Regions from separate parts of the Micromonospora sp. WMMC241 genome, predicted to be linked through region 2. Evidence: riboswitches for the same ligand, from Rfam matches in the RefSeq annotation. Region 2 holds a riboswitch; each other region holds the start of a gene.

Region 1 (5,149 bases), 5.0 Mb from region 2:
CTCGGCGCGACCCTGGAGGGCCGGCCGGCCTGACTCGGTGGGGTCAGCCGGGCCGACCCCGCCGCATCCGCCCCCACGGCTTGTAGGTGGACAGCACGGTGGCGATCAGCAGCAGCGTCGTGGAGACGGCCGGCGGCACCACCAGGTCGACCCGCAGGTGCGCGTCGGCGGTGTCGGCGAGCGCGCCGAGGTGCCGGATCCGGGGGGTCAGCAGGAGCAGCACCAGGCCGAGCATGACGGTGGTGAGCGCGAACTTCACCAGCACCCAGCGCCAGCGCAGCAGGCCCCACGGGGTGAGCAGCGCGCTGGCGGTCCCGATCAGCCAGACCGCCACGCTCAGCGGCGCGAACAGCCAGGTGACCAGCAGCGCCGCCGCCGGGTAGACCACGTCGGGGTCGGCGCCGCGCAGCCCGGCGATGCCGAGCGCGAGCAGCGTCAGGTCGCTGCCGAGCCAGCCCAGCGAGGTGGCCAGGTGCGCGGTGAGCAGCGCCTTGCGGCCGGCGGGCGAGAGTCGTCTCATGCCCCGATCGTCGCCCCGTCGCGCGGCCCACGTCGTGGGCCGCGCGACGACACCGGGCGTACGTCGTGTGGCGTAGTGCTCAGTAGACCGACAGGTGCACGTGGTTGGTGTGGTCGCTGGACGGGTCGCCGTTGCCGCCGCTGTACGACTTCCAGCCGCTGCTGGGCAGCCAGATCTGCCGGAACCAGATCACGTAGAGCACGGCGAGCCGGTCGGCGTTGCGGATGAAGTAGGCGGACAGGTTGTTGCCGTACGTCTTGTCGCCGCCGCTGGCGACGCCGCCGAAGCCGTCCTTCTGCGCCGCGAAGTCGCAGGCCCGCCCCTTCGGGTGCTCGCCCGAGCCGCTGGGCCGGTGGCACGAGACGTACCTGGTGAAACCGGCCGCCTTGGCCTGCTGCAACGCGTGCAGCGTGCGCGGGGTGATGCAGCCGCTGGCCGGCGTCGGGTCGTTGACGCTGCACGACTCCGCCGGCCACGAGCCGTCGGAGTTGCGTTTGGCCGGCTTCGCGTTCGCCGTGGACGTGCCCCGGACGCTGCCGCCGCCACTGCTGCCGCTGCTGCCACTGCCGGCGGCCGGCCGCCGGTTGGCGACCTCAAGCGCCCGCTCGGCCTGGTCCTTGCGCTTGGCCATCAACGTGACCTGCTTGCGCTGCTCCCGGATCTCGCCGTCGAGCGCGCCGCGGGTGCGGATGGCCTCGTCCCGGGTGGTGATCAGGTCGCGCAGCGTCCGGTCCTCGTGCGCGGCGACCGTCTCCAAGGCCGCGGCCCGGTCCATGAAGCCCTCGGGGCTGCGGCTGCCGAGCAGCGCCGCGGCGGTGCCCATCCGGCCGGTGCGGTACGCCACCTCGGCGATCTCGCCGACCTTGGCGTCGCGCTCGGTCAGCTCCACGTCGATCGTCTTGAGCCGGTCGTTGAGCTGCTTCTGCCGGGTCACCGAGCGGCTCAGCGCGGCCTTGGCCTCCAGCCAGCCCTTGCTGGCCGCGTCGAGCTGATCGCGCAGCGCCGGGGTGCCGCCCTCGTCGTCGTCGCCGGGTGCGGCGGCGAGCAGGCCGGTCGGGGAAGTCGACCGTGCCGCCGAGGCGGGGGAGACCGGGACGGTCCCGACGCCGAGGGCCAGCGTCGCGACGAGCAGGGCCGCCAACCGGGCGGCCGTCCGTCGTGCAGGTGCCACTGTGGGCATTCGTGTGTCCTTCCGTCAACCGCCGACCGGGTTAGCTGACGGGTTCGGGACGGAAGATCCCTACCGCTGACGCGGATGCACCCCACGTACGTGGTTCCCCGGCTCGCCCTGCGGGCGATTAGGCGCCGGCCGCGCCCTCGGGTGCCGGAGTGACGCCCGAGGTGTGGCCGCGACCGAGCCTACCGGCGCTGCCCGGAGCCGGCTCCGCCGACCGGAGCCAGCTACCGGGCAAAACCGGCATAAGCCAACAATAAACACAGTGATTTAAGTCTGTCCTAATTACCACTCGGTCGGACCGCAGGCCCCGGCTGACGCTCCGGGTTCGATCTGCAACGTGGCGTGGTCGATCGAGAAGTCCTCGTGCAGCGCGGCCCGGGCGGCGGCCAGCACGCCGGCGACCTCGGTGCCGGCGTCGACGGTCAGGTGCGCCGAGGCGACGTCCATGCCCGAGGTGAGTGTCCAGACGTGCAGGTCGTGCACCTCCGCCACGCCGGGCACGGCGGCCAGCCGGTCGTGCACCGCGGTCACCTGGAGGTGCTCCGGCGCGGCCTGCACCAGGATGCGCACCGCGGCGCGGCCGAGCCGCCACGTGCGCGGCAGGATGAACAGGCCGATCGCCACCGCGACCAGCGGGTCGGCCCACCACCAGTCGGTGAGCGCGATGACCAGCGCGGCGCCGATCACGCCGAGCGAGCCGAGCAGGTCGCCGAGCACCTCCAGGTACGCCCCGCGCAGGTTGATGCTCTCCTGGGCGCCGGAGCGCAGCAGCGCGAACGCGGCGACGTTGGCGAGCAGGCCGAGCACGGCGACCACCAGCATCGGCCCGGCGAGCACCTCCGGTGGCTCGCCGAACCGGCGTACCGCCTCGACCAGGACGTAGATCGCGACGGCGCCGAGCAGCACCGCGTTCGCCAGCGCCGCGAGCACCTCGAGCCGGTAGAGCCCGAACGTCCGCTGCGGATCGGTGCGGGCGCGCCGGGTGGCGCTGATCGCCGCGAGCGCCATGCCGATGCCGAGCACGTCGGTGAACATGTGCCCGGCGTCGGAGAGCAGGGCCAGCGAGCCGGTCGTGACGGCGGCCACCGCCTCGACCAGCATCAGCACGGTGAGCAGCGCGAAGGCGGCCCACAGTCGCCCCCGGTGGCGGTGCGCCGCGTTGGCCACCGCATCGCTGTGGTCATGACCTGCGCCCACGCACACACCCTCCGCCCCGTGCCCCGGCCGGAACCAATCTATGCTCACATCGCTATGTGTGCAAGTGAGGGTGTCCTCACCCCACCGGGTCGAGGGTGGTCAGGCGCTGGGTGGCCCGGGAGAGCGCCACGTAGAGCGTGCGGACCCCGGAGCCCGGATCGGCCCGGATCTCACCCGGCGCGACCAGCACCACACCGTCGTACTCCATGCCCTTGGCCTGCAGGCTGTTGACCACCTGGAGCCGGCCGGCGCCCAGCTCGCCCAGCCAGCCGGCGACCTCGTCCCGGCGCGGCACCGGCGTGATCACGCCGACCGTCCCCTCCACCTCGGCCAGCAGCACCCGGGCCGCCTCGACCGTGGCCGTGGGCAGCTCGGCCGCGGCCACGGTGCGCTGGACCGGCGGCACGCCCGTCGACCGCACCGCGTCGGGCAGCGCCAGGTCCGGGTACAGCCGGCGGATCTCCGCCGCCGCCACCGCGAAGATCTCCGCCGAGTTGCGATAGTTGGTGGTCAGCTCGTAGCGGTGCCGCCGACGCCGCCCCAACGCCTGGTCCCGGGCCCGGTCCAGCTCCTGCGGGTCCCCGGTCCAGGCGGTCTGCGCCGGATCGCCGACCACCGTCCAGGACGCCAGCCGCCCGCGCCGCCCGACCATCCGCCACTGCATCGGCGAGACGTCCTGCGACTCGTCCACCACCACGTGGGCGTAGTCGCGGTAGTCCACCGGGCGCTCCCGGGCCGCGGCCCGCGCGGCACGCTGCCGATCGGCGTACGTGCTCAGCTCGCGCACGCCGCCGGCCAACTGGTACGGGTCGCGCTTCGGCCGGGCCCGCCGCACCGGCGTGCCGAGCAACGCGTCCAGCTCGTCCAGCAGGGCGATGTCGGCGACGGTCAGCCCGTCGGTGTCCAGCGTCCGGTACGCGTCGGTGAGCAGCCGGATCTCGGCCGAGGAGAGCACCCCGCCGGCGTACCGGCGCAGCCGCTCCGGCCGGGCCAGCCAGCCCAGCACGTGCCGCGGGTGCAGCCGGGGCCACCAGGCCTTGAGGAATTCGCGGAACTCCGGCCGCTCGATGATCTCGTCCTCGAACGCGGGCTGCTCCGGCAGCCGGCCCACCCGCAGCGTCCGGGCCTGCGCGAAGAGCGCGGCGAGGACCGCGTCGAACGCCGCCCGACGCACCTCGTTGCGACGCGCGCCCCGGGTCAGCGTCCGGTCCCGCACCGCGTCCAGCGCCGGCCGGTCCAGCCGCAGCAGCTCACCGCGGTAGAGCAGGCGCAGCTCCGCCGGGGAGTCCGGCACCGCGTCCCGGGTGGCGCGCTCCAGCACCCGGCGCATCCGCAGCGAACCCTTCACCGACGCCACCTCCGGCGGGTCCGTCCGGGTCGCGGACAGGCCCGGGAAGAGCGAGCCGAGCGAGTGCAGCGTCGCGGTCTCCTCGCCGAGCGACGGCAGCACCGACGCGATGTACTCGACGAACACGCCCGACGGACCGACCACCAGGATGCCGCCGCCGGCGTACCGGGACCGGTCGGAATAGAGCAGGTACGCGGCCCGGTGCAGGGCCACCGCCGTCTTGCCGGTGCCCGGGCCGCCGGAGACGATCGTGACGCCGTTGCCGGGGGAGCGGATCGCCTCGTCCTGCTCCCGCTGGATGGTGGCCACGATGTCGCGCATGCCCCGGCCGGTGGCCCGGGACAACGTGGCCAGCAACGCGCCGTCGCCGACCACCGCCATGTCCGGCGGGGCGGCCTCCGGGTCCAGCAGGTCGTCCTCGATCCGGGTGACCTTCTCGGCCGCGGACTGGATCGTGCGCCGGCGCACCACGCCGCGCGGCTCGGCCGGCGTGGCCTGGTAGAACGCGGCGGCGGCGGGCGCCCGCCAGTCCACCACCAGGGTCTCGGCGTCGTCGGCGCGCACGCCGAGCCGGCCCACGTGCAGCACCTGCCCGGTACGCAGGTCCAGCCGTCCGAAGACCAGTCCCTCGTGCTCGGCGTCCAGCACGTGCCGGCGCTGGGCGGCGTGGAAGACCATGGCGTCCCGCTCGACGAGCGCGCCGAACGTGCCGACCCGGGCCAGCTGGTACCCCTCCCGCTCGGCGTCGGCCGCAGACCGGCGCAGCTCGGCCAGCCGGGCGTACACCCGGTCGAGGTGCCGCTGCTCGGCGGCGATCTCCCGGTCCAGCGTGGTCTGGTCGGTCAACGCGGTGCTCCTGTGGTCGGACGGCACGACGGGCTGAATGAGGGTACGGGCCGCCGGCAAG
Region 2 (5,149 bases):
GTCGTTGACCAGCGGGGCGTCCGCGCTCGGCGCGGTCCGCAGGATCACGGCCGAGGAGCCGCGCGAGGGGCAGGTCTCGGCCGGCGGGGTGGGCGTCGGGACGCCCGGCGGCTGCTGGTTGCAGCCGACGAACGCCGGCCGGTTGGTGGCGAAGTCCGGGTCGATGGTGACCAACCCGGTGCGCGACGTGCCGGTGGTCCGGAACGGCGCCTTCATCAGGTCGAAGTAGTGCGACCAGTCCCAGTAGGGCCCCGGGTCCCAGTGCATGCCCTTGACCGTGCCGGCGGTGGTGCCGGGCACGTTGTCGTGACCGATGATGTGCTGCCGGTCCATCGGGATGCCGAACTTCTGCGCCAGGTACCGGACCAGCTTCGCCGAGCTGCGGTACATCGCTTCGGTGTACCAGGTGCCCTGGCCGGCGAAGCCCTCGTGCTCCAGGCCGATGGACTTGGCGTTGACGTACCAGTTGCCGGCGTGCCAGCCGACGTCCTTGGCCTTGATGTGCTGGGCCACGTAGCCGTCCACCGAGCGCAGCGTGTAGTGCCAGCCCAGGTAGTCGGCCCGCTTCACCAGGTCGACGCTGGGGTCGAAGTAGCCCTCGGTGTCGTGGATGACGATGTATTCGATCTTCTGCTGCTTCGGCCGGTCGCCCAGGTCGTGGTTGCCGTAGTCACCCGGGTCGGCACTGAGCTGCTCGTAGGGCGCGGGGATCCACTCGCAGGCCAGCCGCACCGGGCACTCCAGCCCGTCCGGCCGCGCGGCGTGCCGCAGCCCGAGCCGGGTCAGGGCGGCGCGGTCCGGGCGCGCGGCGGTGGCGGCCAGCGTGACCCGCTGCCCGTCGTCGGTGGTGCGGCTCGCGCCCTGGCCGAGCTGGTCGTAGACCTCGTCGGCGAAGGCCGCCGCCGCGTCGGCGGTGTCCGCGCCGGAGTAGCGGGCCACCGCGCCGTACCAGGCCGCCGGGTCGCTGCCGGCGCCGACCGGCCCACCCAGTGCCTTCTGGTACGAGGCGAGCAGCGCCGCGCCACCCCGGATGTTCGCGGCGGGATCGGTGCGCAGCTTCTGCGCGTCGAGGCCGGTGAGCGTCGCGGCGGTGGCGAGCGTCTGCAGCGAGGCGGTCGGCAGCGGCGTCTCCCGGGCCGGCGCGGCGGCGGTGGCCGGGTCGAGGGTGAGCGGGCGCGAGTCGTCGCCGCGCGGGTCCTCGTCCTCGTCGACGTGCGCGCTGCCGGGCAGGGCGAGCACGTGGGTGGCGTCGGTCAGGTGCATCGGGCCGTAGCCGCCGCTGGTGCTGGGCTGGCCCGGGTGGGCGTCCCAGCGGGACTCCAGGTAGGAGACGCCGAGCAGCACGTTCTGCGGCACGCCGTACTCGGCCGCCGCGGCGGCGTACTGCTGCTGCCGGTCTCCGGCGGACGGCGCGGTCGGTGGCGCGGCGGTCACCGGGCCGGTGGTCGCCAGCGCGGCGGCTGTCGCCACGGCGGCGGCGAGCAGTATCCGTCCGCCCGAGGGCGGGGGTGAGAGGTGCATCGAACCTCCTGGACAGGGATGGGGGTCACTGCGTCCCCAACCCTCACTCCGTTGGCCCGGGAGGGTCAATACCTTTCCGGTGGGTAATCTGACGTGAAAGAAAGCTTCACTCGCGTTCGTCCGGCAGATTCGGTACGGAGTGTCACGGTCGTTCGGGTTGCGGATCGATAACAGAGGTACCTACTCTGGTCAATCGTCGGCCGCCAGTTTCATCGTCCAACCCGGGCGGTGACGGTCCGACACCGCCGAGTCGCCCACGGGCGAACCGGGGACCCAGGTACCTGGGGTGAATCCGCAGCCACTGCGGTAGGGCGGCTCCCTTCCCGCCCGAACCCGTCAGCTAACCCGGTAGGCGGTCAGACGAAGGAGTACGGACGCCCGGTGGCACACCATGCCCCGCGGCCGACGTCGAGCCGGTCTGTCGACCGGTCCGCAGTCGTGCCGCGTTCCCGCTGGTCCCGTTTCACCACCACAATCGCCGCCCTGGTCGGCGCCGCGGTCGTCCTGACCGGTGGCGCGACGGCGGCCCACGCCGAACCGTCGGTCGCCGAGATCGAGGCGCAGATCGACCGCGACTGGAACAAGCTCGAACCCGTCATCGAGCAGGTCAACGCCGTACGCGAGCAGCTCGCGGTGCGGCGTCGGCAGGCCGATGCGCTCGGCAGGCAGATCGCCCCGCTCCAGGCCCGGGTGGACGCCGCGCTCGGGCAGGTCGGCGGCCTCGCCGCCGACGCGTACAAGGGTGACAACCTCTCGACCGTGAACGCCCTGCTGGGCAGTCGCTCGCCGAGCGAACTGGTCAGCGGCCTGGAGATGCTCGACCGCTTCGCGCACCACCAGCAGGAGCAGGTGCGCGACATCGCCGAGCTGCGCGACGAGCTGGCCGCGAAGAAGAAGCCGCTGGACGCGATGGTCGCCGACCTGAGCCGCACCCAGGCGCAGCTCGCGGCGAAGAAGAAGCAGATCGATGCCGAGATCGCCAAGCTGCAGAAGCTGCGGCTCAAGGTGTACGGCAACGGTGGCGGTGGTCCGCTCCGGCCGGCCCCCTGCCCCGCCGGATATCCCGGTGGCGCGGCCGGGGTGGCGGTCAAGTTCGCCTGCGCCCAGATCGGCAAGATCTACGTCTGGGGCGCCGCCGGCCCGGACCACTTCGACTGCTCCGGCCTGACCATGGCCGCCTGGGCCAAGGCCGGTGTGTCACTGCCGCACAACGCCCGTCAGCAGCACAACGTCACCCAGCGAGTCAGTCGCGCCGAGCTGCGCGCCGGTGACCTGGTCTTCTACTACGGCGACCTGCACCACGTGGGCATGTACGTCGGCGACGGCTGGGTGGTGCACGCCTCCCAGTCTGGCAAGCCCATCACGATGAAGCGCGTCGACGACGGCGACATCAACAGCTACGGCCGCCCCGGCTGAGATGTAAGGAGGGGCCCCCTGTTAACGCATTCCGCATAACAGGGGGCCCCTCTTAACAGGCGGCGGGCGGCGTCAGCGCGTCGGCCAGGTGCGCCAGTTCTGCCACGAGCGGCTCGGCGTGGGGCCGCGCTGGCCCTGGTAGCGCGAACCGTAGACGGCCGACCCGTACGGGTGCTCGGCCGGCGAGGAGAGCCGGAAGATGCACAGCTGACCGATCTTCATGCCCGGCCAGAGCGTGATCGGCAGGTTCGCCACGTTGGACAGCTCCAGCGTGACGTGGCCGGAGAAGCCCGGATCGATGAAGCCGGCGGTGGAGTGGGTCAGCAGGCCGAGTCGCCCCAGCGACGACTTGCCCTCCAGCCGGCCGGCCAACTCCTCGCCCAGCGAGATCACTTCCAGCGTGGACGCGAGCACGAACTCGCCCGGGTGCAGCACGAACGGCTGCCCCTCCGGCACCTCCACCATCGATGTCAGGTCGTCCTGCTGCATCGACGGGTCGATGTGGGTGTAGAGATGGTTGTTGAAGACCCGGAACAGCCGGTCCAGGCGTACGTCGATGCTGGACGGCTGCACCAGCGTGGGCTCGAAGGGCTCCAGCGCGAGCGTGCCCGCCTTGATCTCGGAGACCAGGTCGCGGTCGGAGAGCAGCATCGGAACACCATAGCGACCGGTGCGGGTGACCTGCGTGTCGGACTGCGCTCTCGTACACGTGTTCGATAGAATGTCGACATGGCTTCCTGGTCCGAATTCGCCGCCGACGAGCCCCGCCTCGCCGACGAGATCCGCCTTCTGATCCAGCAGTACGGGCCGGGCTTCGGCTACCTCGCCACGGTCCGCGCAGACGGCGGCCCCCGGGTGCACCCGGTGTCCCCGCTGATCACCGACGACGGGCTCTGGTGCTTCGTCATCGACTCGCCGAAACGGCGTGACCTCGAACGCGACGGCCGCTACGCGCTGCACTCGTTCCCGCCGGAGGAGAGCGACGACGAGGCCTACGTGGCGGGGCGCGCCCGCCCGGTGTCCGACCCGGCCACGGTGGCCCGGCTGGCCCGGCTCGGCCGGGCGACGCCGCAGGGCGACTGGCGGCTGTTCGAGTTCACGGTCGACGTGGCCATGCTGACCCGGCGCGATCCGGTGGTCCGGTCCGGCGCCGGAGGGCCGCAGGTGCGGCTCTGGCTCGACCCGCGTGGATCCGGGCCGGCTTCCCGGCACGAGCCGCTCGACCCACTGAGGGCCGCGCCGGCTCGCCGTGACGACCCGCTCGTCCCGGCGGAGGATCGGCGCGGCCGACACGGGTTCGATACCCGTCGGCCGGCCGCCTGACCCGGCGACGACCGGGTCGTCGCGGTGGCTCGGCCAGGCCCGCGAACGACCGGCGCCGGCCCTGTCCGCAAGGACAGAGCCGGCGCCGGTTTCGTGGTGCGGCAGGTCAGGCCGCGCGGTAGGCGTTCCACGCGGTGAGCATGCGGCTCGCCTGGCCGGCGGTGAACTGGTACATGCAGGAGTCGTAGGTGTAGTCCATGAAGTTGGTGATCGGGTCCTTGCCGGCGGTGGAGCAGGTGTCACGGCCGGTCGGGCACTCGTACGCCGGGGAGGCCTCGGCCGGGGTGTCCGAGACGCTGTCGCCCGAGCCGGAGCAGCCGCCCTGGAAGGTGTGGTAGAGGTTCAGCCAGTGGCCGATCTCGTGGGTGCCGGTGTCGCCCTGGTTGTAGTTGGTCGCCGTGCCGCCGGGCAGCGACTCGTTGAGCACGACCACGCCGTCCATCTTGTCCAGCGTCCGCTTCGGGAACGTCGCCCAGCCGAGCAGGCCGTCGCTCAGCTCACCCAGGTACATGTTGAGCGTGTTCTTGCCGCCCGTGCGCAGCGAGGTCTTCATCGACCGCTCCGCCGAGGAGCCCTGCACGATCGGGTACCACGACGCGTTGGTCACCCGGTTGATCTTCGTGAGCTGGAACGAGAACGCGGTCGCCGCGCCGCCGGTCGAGCCCGCGTACGCCTGGTTGAGCACGCTGATCTGCTGGTTGATCAGCGAGTCCGGGATGTTGCCGCCGGCCCGGGTGCTGTTCTCCTGGATGACGTGCACGACGACCGGGATGGTGACGGTCGCCAGCGGGGCGACGGCGCCGGTCCGGAAGTTGGCCCGCTCGCGTTGCGCGGTGGCGAGGTCGGCCTCGCGCTCGCGTACCTGCTTGGCGGTCAGGTGGTTCGGGTC
Region 3 (5,149 bases), 470 kb from region 2:
CGCGGTCACGGCTCGGTGGTGGCGTCCGGGACCGGCTCCACGGCGAAGAGGCCGAGCAACGCGCCCACCTGCTGGTCGGCCTCCGCCGGGTGCCGGAAGCGGCCGCTGGGGTTGATCGTGTATTCGTTGCGACGACCCACCCGGGTGCGGCGCAGGTAGCCGCCGGTCTCCAGGTCGGCGACGATGGCCTGGGCCGCCCGCTCGGTGACGCCCACCTCGTCGGCCACGTCCCGCAGGCGCGCGGTGGGGTTGCGCGCGATGGCCAGCAGCACATGCCCGTGGTTGGTGAGGAAGGTCCAGTTGCGGCGGCTCCCGTCCTCCCCTGGTGTCGTCGCCATGGTGGTCATCGTATGGCTTCCCGGGTCCGCGCTCGGACCCGGCGCGGGCAGGCACCGTGACGTATGAAATCCGTATCACGAAATCTTGACGTGCCTTCGGCCACGTGTGACCGTGGGTCGCGAGGTCGACACGGCTGTCGACCGGCCTGGTCGTTCCGCCCGAGGACGAGGTGAGCAGCGATGACCCCGACCACCCCTGACGAGGCACTCGCCGAACTGCGGGCCGGTAACCACCGGTTCGTCACCGGCGTGCCGCAGCACCCGAACCAGGACGCCGGGCGGCGGGCGGCGGTCGCCGACGGCCAGCACCCGTTCGCGGTGATCGTCGGCTGCTCCGACTCCCGGCTCGCCGCCGAGATCATCTTCGACCGGGGCCTCGGTGACCTCTTCGTGGTGCGGACCGCCGGGCACACCGCCGGCCCCGAGGTGCTCGGCAGCGTCGAGTACGCGGTCACCGTGCTCGGCACGCCGCTCGTGGTGGTGCTCGGCCACGACTCGTGCGGCGCGGTCCAGGCGGCCCGCGAGGCGGTCCGCACCGGCTCCGCCCCGGCCGGGCACCTGGGCGCGGTGGTGGACGCCGTGTCGCCCAGCCTGCTCCGCGCCGCCCGGCAGGGCGTCGAGGATCTCGACGGCATCGTCGACGTCCACATCGCGCAGATCGTGGAGACCCTGCTGGCCCGCTCGACGGTGCTCGCCGAGCGGGTGGCCGGCGGGGCGTGCGCGGTGGTCGGCATGTCGTACCGGCTCAGCGGCGGCGAGGCGCGGACGGTGGCGCAGTCTCCGGCGACGCTGCCCACGCCGGCCGCACCGGCGGACCCGGCGCTCGCCGCCGGCTGAGTCGCATCCTGGACACACGAGGAAGGGGCCGCCCGAGGGCGGCCCCTTCCTCGTGCGCCTGTCGCGTCAGAGCAGCGACATGTGCACGTGGTCGGTGTGGTTGGAGGGTCCGCTGTAGGAACTCCAGCCGGTTGCCGGGAACCAGATCTGCCGGTTCCAGATCACGTAGTAGATGCCCAGCCGGTCCGCGTTGCGGATGAGGAAGGCGGCCACCTCGTTGCCGTACCGGCGGGTGTCGTTGTTGTGCCACGGCGAGAAGCCGCTGTTCTGCAGCGACCAGTCGCAGGCCTTGCCCTTGGGGTGCTCCCACGGCCCGCCCGGACGGTAACAACCCACGAAGCGGTTGAAGCCGGCGCGCTTGACCTCCTTGTACGCGTGCAGCGTGCGCGGCGTGACGCATCCCGAGGTGGTGGGGTCGTTCTCGCTGCACGACTCCGACTTCCACCCGCCGTCGGCGGTGCGGCCGGGGCCGACCTTGGCGACCGGCGAGGTGGCCGAGACCAGGCCGCCGGTGAAACCGAGCCCACCGACAAGCTTCAGCGCCTTCTGCGCCTCGGTCCGCTCGCGGGCCATCGCGTTGGTCTGCTTCTCCTGCTCGCGCACCTCGGCGTCGGCGGCGATCTTGGCCTGTTCGGCGCGGGTCCTGGCCGCGTTGATGGCGGCGAGCCGCTGCGCGTTGTAGAGGTTCAGCTCGTCCAGGGCGCTGGCGCGTTCGACGAACGAGTCGGGCGACCGGCTCTCCAGCAGCATCGCCATCGCGCCCATCCGACCGGTCCGGTAGGACTGCGCGGCGATCTGGTTGACCTGCGGGCTGAGCGCCGCGAGGTCGGCCTCCGCCGCCGCCTTCTCGGCGGTCAGCCGCTTCTGGCGCTCCTGCGACTTGGTGAGCTTCGACTTCGCCTGGAGGTAGGACCGGTTGGCGGAGTCGATCGCCTCGGTGATGAGCGGCGGTTCGTCGTCCTCCGCGTGCCCCGAGGGCTTGGGGGCGGCGGCGTGCGGGGCGGCCGTCGCGGGGGTCGGCCCGACCAGCACGGCGAACGCGGCAAGCACGGCCACCACGGGTGTCGACCAGCGGCGCAGGGGTGCCGTCACAGTGTTCCCTTCCGTCGACCGCCGACCGGGTTAGCTGACGGGTTCGGGACGGAAGTGGCCCCTACCGCTCGCGCGGATTCACCCCATGTACCTGGTTCCCCGGTTCGCCCGGAGGCGATTGGGCGGCGGCACCGCAGGCGCCGGTGCGCGCCTTCGGCGGTGACCGGGGGCGAGGTTACCCGAGATCCCGACCGGGGATCTACGTCCGGAAGCCGACCAATCGCGAGAATTCGACATTGCCCAGCGTGAGCAGCATCGCGTTTGACGTCGGCCGTCACGCTGCGGAGTGTCACCATGCGGCCTCCGTACTCCTCGGCTCGCCGGGCCGCCGCCCGCCGAGCGCCTCCAGCGCCTCGTCCCGCCCCGGCGGCGGCGGGGCCGCCGCGGGTGGCGGGGCGGCGGCGTCCGGTCCGCGCCGCCCGGCGGTGGTGACGACCGCGGCCAGCGCGGTGGTCAGCGGTACGGCGGCGATCAGGCCGAGCGTGGCGACCGCGCTGCGGACGATCTCCTGGGCGAGGAACTCGCTGGTGAGGATCTCGCCCACCGGGCGGGAGTCGGCGACCAGCAGGAGCAGCAGCGGCAGCGAGGCGCCCGCGTAGGCCAGCACGATGGTGTTGACGGTGGACGCGATGTGCGCCCGGCCGACCCGGGTGGCCGCGCGGTAGAGCTGCCGCCGGGACAGCCCCGGGTTGGCGCGCGCCAGCTCGGTGACGGTCGCCGCCTGGGTGACCGTGACGTCGTCCAGCACGCCCAGCGAGCCGATGATGATGCCGGCCAGCAGCAGCCCGTGCAGGTCGACGTCACCCTGGAACATGGACAGTGTGGTGGCGTCCTCGCTGCCGAAGCCGGTCAGGTGCGTGGCGCCGGTGGCCAGCGTGCCGAGCACGCCGGTGACCACCAGGCTGCCGAGCGTGCCGAGCACCGCCACCGAGGTCTGCGCGCTGATCCCGTGCGTCAGGTAGAGCACCACGAACATGATCAGCGCGGCGCCGACGATCGCCACCGGCAGCGGGGAGCGACCGGCGCCGATCCCCGGCAGTACGAAGCCGAGCAGGATGGCGAAGCTGGCCACCAGCCCACCGAGCGCGGCCAGCCCGCGCCAGCGGCCGAACGCGACGATTGCGGCGGCGAAGAGCGCCACCAGCCAGATCAGCGGCGTACCGCGCTGGTGCTCGGCGATGTTGTAGGCCTTGACCGCGGGGTCGGCCGGGTCGGTCAGCTCGACCAGGATCACCTCGTCGCCGACCTCCACCCGGGGCGCTCCGGGCCCCGCCGGGATCGGCGTCTCGACCTGCCGGCCGGCGTCCGGGCCCTGCTCGGCGGCGACGGTGACGGTGCCGCACGGGCCGTCGTCACCCGCCGGCGACTCCGGGGTCGGCGGGCAGGGCTCGGTCACCACCCGGGTCACCGTGCCCTGGTGGCGCGGCACGTTCGCGCCGCCGGCCGGCTCCGGCCCCTGCCGGGGCCAGAGCACCAGAGCCGCGATCACGGTGAGCACGAAGAGCGGCACCACGGTCGCGACGAGGATCCGGCGTACCCGTGGCGACGCGGGGGCGGCGGGGCTGTGGTCGGCGCCCACGGCGTCTCCCAACTGTCGACGGCGACCCGGTCACCGGCCCGGTCGCTCCCCGGCCGGCGCGGACGCGTGCTGACCACGTCCGGTCGTCGCCGGGCCATGGTAGCCAGCCCCATTCGGACACCCCTCGCCTCACCGCCCCCGCGATCTTGCAGTTGGCGCCCCGGCAATGCCGGCAAACCGGGCATCGCGGGGGCCGAAACTGCAAGATCGACGAAAGGGGGGAGGGGGTCAGCCGCGCTTCATGAGGCGGCCCACGGCGGCCATCATCTCGGTGGCCATCTCGTCGGCGCGGCCCTCGGCGGCGCCCTCGTGCATGCAGTGCCGGGCGTGACCGTCGAGCAGGCCCAGGGCGACCTTGTCCAGCGCCGCCTGGATGGCCGAGATCTGGGTCAGCACATCGATGCAGTACCGGTCGTCCTCGACCATCTTCTCGATGCCACGCACCTGGCCCTCGACGCGACGGAGCCGGGCGAGGAGCTGGTCCTTGCTGGCGGTGTAGCCCCGGATCGGGGTGGACGGCGTGGTCATGCGTCGAGGATAGCGTACCCCTCGGGGGTATGGTAACGTTCGGCTTGTACCCCCAGGGGGTATCGGATCGGAGGGCGAGATGGACACCACCTACCAGGTGAACGGCATGACCTGCGGCCACTGCGTCAACGCCGTCAGCACCGAGCTGACCGCGCTGCCGGGCGTCACCGACGTCCAGGTCGACCTGGCCACCGGCCGGGTCACCGTCACCAGCCAGAGCCCGCTGGACGCGGACGCCGTCCGCGCCGCCGTCGACGAGGCCGGTTACGACCTCGCCGAGGCGTGACGGGCCCGGCAATCCGTCAACCGGAGGAGGCACCATGAACACGGCGACGAAGCTGAGCGGCTTCGCCCTCGGCCTCGCGGCGGTGTTCGGCGGGGCGTTCGGGATCGGCCACCTGGCCGGTCCCGCCGCTCCGGCCACCGAGACCAGCCACGACACCACCGACACCGACCACGGGACCACCGACACCGACCACGAGGCCGGCGCCACCGGCCACGGCGACGAGGGATCGGCCGACGCCGCGCACCTGCCCGGCGGGCTGCTCGTCTCCGAGCGCGGCTACACGTTCCAGCCGATCGCCGCCCCCGCCGGTCAGTTCGCGTTCCGGATCACCGGCCCGGACGGCAGGCCGGTCACCCGCTACGAGGTGGCCCACGACAAGCGCATGCACCTGATCGTCGCCCGCCGGGACCTGTCCGGCTTCCGGCACGTGCACCCGGAGCTGGCCGACGACGGCACCTGGCGGGTCGCCTCGCCGCTCGCCGGGCCCGG
Region 4 (5,149 bases), 3.6 Mb from region 2:
GGGAAGAAACCGTGCCGAGCCAGCGGCTCGACGATCTGGTGCTCCTCGTAGGACAGGTGCGACAGCAGCGTGTCGGTGAGCAGGTCCACCGCCTCCTGCAACGCGGTGAAGTCCCCGGGCGAGCCGATCAGCTCCACCAGCGCCCGGTCGACGCTCTCCACCACTCCGTGGATCACCACGTGCTCCTGCTCCAGGCGGTCCAGCACCGGCCCCAACCCGGCGTCGGAGCGGCGCAGGTGCGGGAAGATCGACGCGTCCTCCAGGCCGTGGTGCTGGGTCACCACGGTGCAGTACGCGGCGCAGTAGGCGCCCAGCGTCCAGTCGTTCTGCCGCATGGTCATCGCGTTCAGCGCGGCCCGGGCTCCGCCCGGCGACACCGCCCCACGCCGGACCTGCTCCAGCAGGTCGCGCACCTGGGCCAGCTCCTGGCGCAGGTGGTCGTGCACGTCCACCAGGTGCTGCCCGGCGGCCTGTCCGCGAGCCGGGTAGACGTGCCCGGCCGGTGGCGGCGGGGCGGTCGGACGGGTCGTCTCGTCCCAGAGGCGGCGGGCGCTGCGCCGTACCCCCGGGTCGGGGGTGGGGGTGACCGCGAGCGTGGTCGGACCGCCGGCGGCGGCCTGCTCCTCGGCCACGGCGCGGGCCCCGCTACCCGGCGTGGTGCGCTCGGCGGCGACCAGCTCCCGGACGGCCGGCGCCACCTCCTGGGCGAAGAGCTGGATGGCGCGCGGTTCGTCGCTGCCGAGGATGAACGTGGTGACGCCGTGCTCCAGGGTGAGGCCGGCCAGCTCCTCGACCCACTGCTCCGGCGGCCCGGCGAGGAAGCTGGTGGACGAGCGGCTGAACGTGCCGGTGACGTTCAGCATCCGGCGGATCGAGCCCGGATCGCGCCCGGCGGCCCGCGCGCCCTCGTCCACGAGGGCGTTGAGCGCCGGCAGATCGTCCGGTCCCTTCGGCAGGTACGCCAGCGACGGCAGCCAGCCGTCCGCGGCCCGTCCGACCAGCCGCAGCATGCGCGGCTTGTACGCGCCCACCCAGATGCCCACCGGGTGCGCCGGCGCCGGCCCGCGCTTCGCCCCGACCACCCGGTAGTGCTCGCCGGCCACCCGGATCATGCCGCGTCGCTCGGCGTCCCAGACCTCGCGGATGACCTGGATCGCCTCGTCGAGCGCGTCGACCGCCGCGCCGGGGGTGAGTCGCCGCCCGCCGGTCGCCTCGATCGCGTCCCAGAACGCGCCAGCGCCCAACCCCAGCTCGACCCGGCCGCCGGTGAGCAGGTCCAGGCTGGCCACGCTGCGGGCCAGCACCACCGGCTGGCGCAGCGGCAGGTTGAGCACGTTGCCGGCCAGACCGATCCGGTCGGTGGCGGCGGCCACGTACGACATCAGCGTCCACGTGTCCAGGAAGGCCGGCTGATAGGGGTGGTCCTGGAAGGTGACCAGGTCGAGCCCGGCCTGTTCGCAGAGCGTGGCCAGCGCGACCACCTGGTCGGGGCGACCGGCGTCGGGGGTGAGGAAGCCGCCGAATGCCAGCTCGTGTCCGTTGTCGGTCATCCGCCCCGCTCCTTGCGCGATCTTGCCCGGTCCCGGCCCACGGTAGCCCCGTCAGCGGGCCGGCGGCGGTGGACCCGCCACCCTGGACGCGGTAGTCCGGCCGGGTGAAGAACGTCACAAGAAGCGGGCGATCGTCGCAAATCATCCCTAGCGTCGGTTCCGTTCGCAGTCGCGGACACCACGGGCCGGTAACGCCTAGTCCCGCCACCGGCCCGGTGGTACCCGAACCTCGGGCGGGAGCGGGGGACCCACACGTTCCACGGTGCACGTCACCTCGGGGTGAAGCCGCCACCGGCGGCCGGGCTCCTCGGCCCGAACCCGACAGCTCACCTCGTCGGCGTGGAGGAATCCACATGTCAACTGCATACTCAACCCGCCGCCGCCGAACCGTGGTCGCCGCGCTCGTCGCCGGTGCCGCCACCGGTGCCGCGGCCCTGTTCGGGCCGGCCGCGCCGGCCAGCGCCGCGAGCGTGAACTGGGACGCCGTCGCCCGCTGCGAGTCGGGCGGCAACTGGCACGTCAACACCGGCAACGGCTACTACGGCGGGCTCCAGTTCTCCCGGTCCACCTGGAACGGTCACGGCGGCCAGAAGTACGCCGCCCGAGCCGACCTGGCCAGCCGCTCCGAGCAGATCGCCGTCGCCGAGAGGGTCCTCGACGGACAGGGCATCGGCGCCTGGCCGGTCTGCGGCAAGAAGGCCGGGTCCAGTGGCAAGAAGGCCCGGTCCGGCGGCGACAAGGCCGGTTCGAGCGGCCGGACCGCCGGGTCGCGCGGCACGAACGGTACGAAGGCCGGCAAGGCCTCGACCACGTCCACGAAGAAGGCCGCCTCGCCGCGCCCGTCGGCCGGTGAGCGGCGCGGCGCGCCGGCCACCGGCGCCTATCTGGTACGCCCCGGCGACACCTTGTCCGAGATCGCGGCGGCGAAGCACGTCGCCGGCGGTTGGCACGCCCTGCACGCGCGCAACCGTGCCGTGGTCGGTGCGGACCCGAGCCTGATCTTTCCAGGACAGCGGCTGAGCCTGCGCTGATCCCCGGCTCGCGGCAGGTCCCGCGGTCCGTGTGGCTGCCGTGTCCGTGACGCATCCGGTGGGCCGGCGGCACGACTCCTCGGACCGCGTCGTGGCGACCGGCGACGACATGCCCGGCCGGGTCATCCGGTCGGGCGTTCGTCGTCGCGACACGCCGGGGGTGGTGGGCGTCCGTCCTGCTCCCGGCGTCGACGGCCGGCCGGGCGCGGCGGGTGACGAGGTTCCGTCGCCGGTGGTTGCTATGGTCACGAGGCTCGGCTAAGACGTGAAGAAAGCGCGGATATGACCAACGATGCGTTCTCGGCCGCCGCGAGCCTCGACGAGCTGCTGACCCGCACGCAGCAGGCGCTGGCCGCGATGCGGTCCCGGGCCTGCGGGCTCGCCGACGGTGAGCCGGGTGAGCTGCTCCGGGCCGAGGGCGCGGCCGCCGGCGGCCGGGTCCGGGCGGTCGCCGTCCAGGGTGGCCGGCTGCATTCAGTCGTCGTCGACCCGGAACTGGCCGACGTGTCGCTGGAGGTCCTCTGCGGACACCTGGTCGACGCCGTCAACGACGCGTTGAGCGAGTTGGACGCGCGGGTCGGCGACTCCGCCCGGGCGGACACCGACGCGCTCGCCGCCCGGCTCGGCGGCCTGCCCGACCAGGCGGAGCTGTTCAGTCGGACGATGCACGAGGTGGCCGCGCGCATCCGCCGCGACCGAGACGCGGTGACCCGCGCCGCCCACCCTGCCTGACCGACCTCCCTGCTTGCGTCGTCACCCCTGCTTGCGTCGTCACCCCTGCGCGAGTCATCACCTCTGCCTGAGTGGCCGTCCCTGCGCGAGTCATCACCCTTGCCTGAGTCATCACCCCTGCCTGAGCGGTCAACCCGGTCTGAGCGGTCAACCCGGTCTGAGTGACCAGCCCGCTTGGTCGGTCGCCCTGCCTGACGTGCCGGATCGAGTGACGTGCCGGCCTATCCGACGGCGACTCATCCCGCCGTGCCGCCCGCTGTCCCTGCCGGAGGAACGCGCGCCACATGCGGCTGCCTCTTCCCGCTTGTCGGGATGGAGCGTCCGAACAGCGGGAACGGCCGAGATCTTGGTACGAAAGGGCCCCTATAGGGGCCGATCCGTACCAAGATCTCCGGCCGGGCCGGGCCGGGCCGGGCGGGGAGTCGGCCGGGCGGGGAGCTGGCCGGGCGGGGAGTCGGCCGGGCGGGGAGCCGGCGAGGAGGGGAGCCGGGCCGGGAGTCGGGCGGGCCGGGAGTCGGGCGGGCCGGGAGCCGGGCGGGCCGGGAGCCGGGAGTTGGAGGCGCGGAACCGCCGGCCGTCTCCGAGGGTGACGGCCGGCCGTTCGCGTCGTGGTCAGCTCAGCGTGACCGCGGTGTCGTCGACGACGAAGGACGTCTGGAGAGAGGCGTCCTCCACGCCGCTGAACGAGATGGACGCCGTGGTGCCGGCGAGCGACGAGATGTTGAAGGATCGCTGCACGTAACCGGTGGCCTTGTTCAGGTTGGAGTAGGTGGCCAGCGTGGTGCTGCCGGCCTTGACGGTCAGCTTGTCGTAGGCGGTGGTCGTGGTGGACTCCGCGCTGTCGATGTGCAGCCAGAAGGTCAGCGTCGCCTTGCACCCGGCCGGGATGGTGACCGACTGGCTGAGCGTGTCGGTGTGCGAGGAGCCGTAGCCGTCGAGCCACGCCTTGTACGAGCCGCCGTGCGCGGCCTGGCCGCTGTCGGTGGTGATGACGCCGGAGGAGGCGGTCCAGTTCACGTTGCCGGACTCGAAGCCGGGGTTGGCCAGCTTGTTGCCGGAGCAGCCGCCCGACGGCGGGGTGGTGGTGGCGGTCGGCGTGGGCGTGGTGCCGCCGGAGCAGGTCGGGTCACCGGACTGCGCCGGCACGCTGACCGCGTCCCAGGCCGCCTTCACCGTGTTGAACTCGGTGCAGCCGGTCGGGTAGAGGTTCTTCGCCGCCTGCAGCGTCCAGGTGCGGTACTTCAGGTACGACGAGGACGACGTCTTCAGCAGCATCGCGTTGTACATGATCTTGATGGCCTTCTGGATGCCCAGGCCGGTCACGCTGCTGCTGTTGCAGGTGGAGCTGGACGGCTGGCCGTTGGTGGGGCTGCTGCCGTTGGCCAGCAGGTAGAACCAGTGGTTGCCCGGTCCGGCGGAGGCGTGCACCTCGCCACCCGGGACGCTGCTGGAGTAGCAGTTCGGGTCGCCGAGAGCGCCCGGGTTGTACATGTTGCGGATCGGGCCGGAGCCGACCAGGTTGATCTTCTCGCCGACCAGGAAGTCCGGCGCGTCGTAGCTGGACGGCTCGTTGGCGAACCACTCGGTGGCCGCGCCGAACGTGTCGGCCACGAACTCCTGGGTGCCGCCGCCGGAGATGCCGCCCGGGGTGTGGTCGTCGATGCCGTGGCCGATCTCGTGGGCCACCACGTCGAGCGAGCCGATCCACTGGCCGGCGGTGTTCTTGCCGATCTGCACCTGGGTGCCGTCGTAGTAGGCGTTCTGGTCGTTCAGGCCCACCCGGATCGGCCAGTAGCCGCCGTTGCCGTCGGCGCCGTTGCGACCCAGCCACTGGGC

The links. Region 2 has a riboswitch for cyclic di-AMP ahead of O7598_RS29445 (C40 family peptidase). Riboswitches for the same ligand answer to the same signal wherever they lie in the genome.
Region 1: it holds a riboswitch for cyclic di-AMP, as region 2 does, so the genes downstream of both, O7598_RS06890 (coiled-coil domain-containing protein) here and O7598_RS29445 (C40 family peptidase) in region 2, are expected to answer to the same signal.
Region 3: it holds a riboswitch for cyclic di-AMP, as region 2 does, so the genes downstream of both, O7598_RS27090 (coiled-coil domain-containing protein) here and O7598_RS29445 (C40 family peptidase) in region 2, are expected to answer to the same signal.
Region 4: it holds a riboswitch for cyclic di-AMP, as region 2 does, so the genes downstream of both, O7598_RS13120 (LysM peptidoglycan-binding domain-containing protein) here and O7598_RS29445 (C40 family peptidase) in region 2, are expected to answer to the same signal.

The regions. Positions count from the first base shown of each region.
Region 1 is NZ_JAPZBF010000001.1:1,417,598-1,422,746, forward strand. Features, by position in the region: gene O7598_RS06880 (SRPBCC family protein) at 1-33, shown strand, start outside; gene O7598_RS06885 (hypothetical protein) at 44-520, opposite strand; gene O7598_RS06890 (coiled-coil domain-containing protein) at 600-1,700, opposite strand; cyclic di-AMP (ydaO/yuaA leader) riboswitch at 1,706-1,835, opposite strand; gene O7598_RS06895 (cation diffusion facilitator family transporter) at 1,980-2,894, opposite strand; gene O7598_RS06900 (HelD family protein) at 2,971-5,088, opposite strand.
Region 2 is NZ_JAPZBF010000001.1:6,451,268-6,456,416, reverse strand. Features, by position in the region: gene O7598_RS29450 (N-acetylmuramoyl-L-alanine amidase) at 1-1,521, opposite strand, end outside; cyclic di-AMP (ydaO/yuaA leader) riboswitch at 1,755-1,892, shown strand; gene O7598_RS29445 (C40 family peptidase) at 1,960-2,937, shown strand; gene dcd (dCTP deaminase) at 3,010-3,588, opposite strand; gene O7598_RS29435 (pyridoxamine 5'-phosphate oxidase family protein) at 3,667-4,260, shown strand; gene O7598_RS29430 (zinc metalloprotease) at 4,367-5,149, opposite strand, start outside.
Region 3 is NZ_JAPZBF010000001.1:5,982,404-5,987,552, reverse strand. Features, by position in the region: gene O7598_RS27100 (helix-turn-helix transcriptional regulator) at 6-347, opposite strand; gene O7598_RS27095 (carbonic anhydrase) at 519-1,175, shown strand; gene O7598_RS27090 (coiled-coil domain-containing protein) at 1,242-2,267, opposite strand; cyclic di-AMP (ydaO/yuaA leader) riboswitch at 2,272-2,402, opposite strand; gene O7598_RS27085 (YibE/F family protein) at 2,557-3,846, opposite strand; gene O7598_RS27080 (metal-sensitive transcriptional regulator) at 4,075-4,374, opposite strand; gene O7598_RS27075 (heavy-metal-associated domain-containing protein) at 4,454-4,660, shown strand; gene O7598_RS27070 (hypothetical protein) at 4,695-5,149, shown strand, end outside.
Region 4 is NZ_JAPZBF010000001.1:2,827,232-2,832,380, forward strand. Features, by position in the region: gene O7598_RS13115 (LLM class flavin-dependent oxidoreductase) at 1-1,550, opposite strand, end outside; cyclic di-AMP (ydaO/yuaA leader) riboswitch at 1,761-1,905, shown strand; gene O7598_RS13120 (LysM peptidoglycan-binding domain-containing protein) at 1,904-2,581, shown strand; gene O7598_RS13125 (YbaB/EbfC family nucleoid-associated protein) at 2,864-3,313, shown strand; gene O7598_RS13130 (M4 family metallopeptidase) at 3,926-5,149, opposite strand, start outside.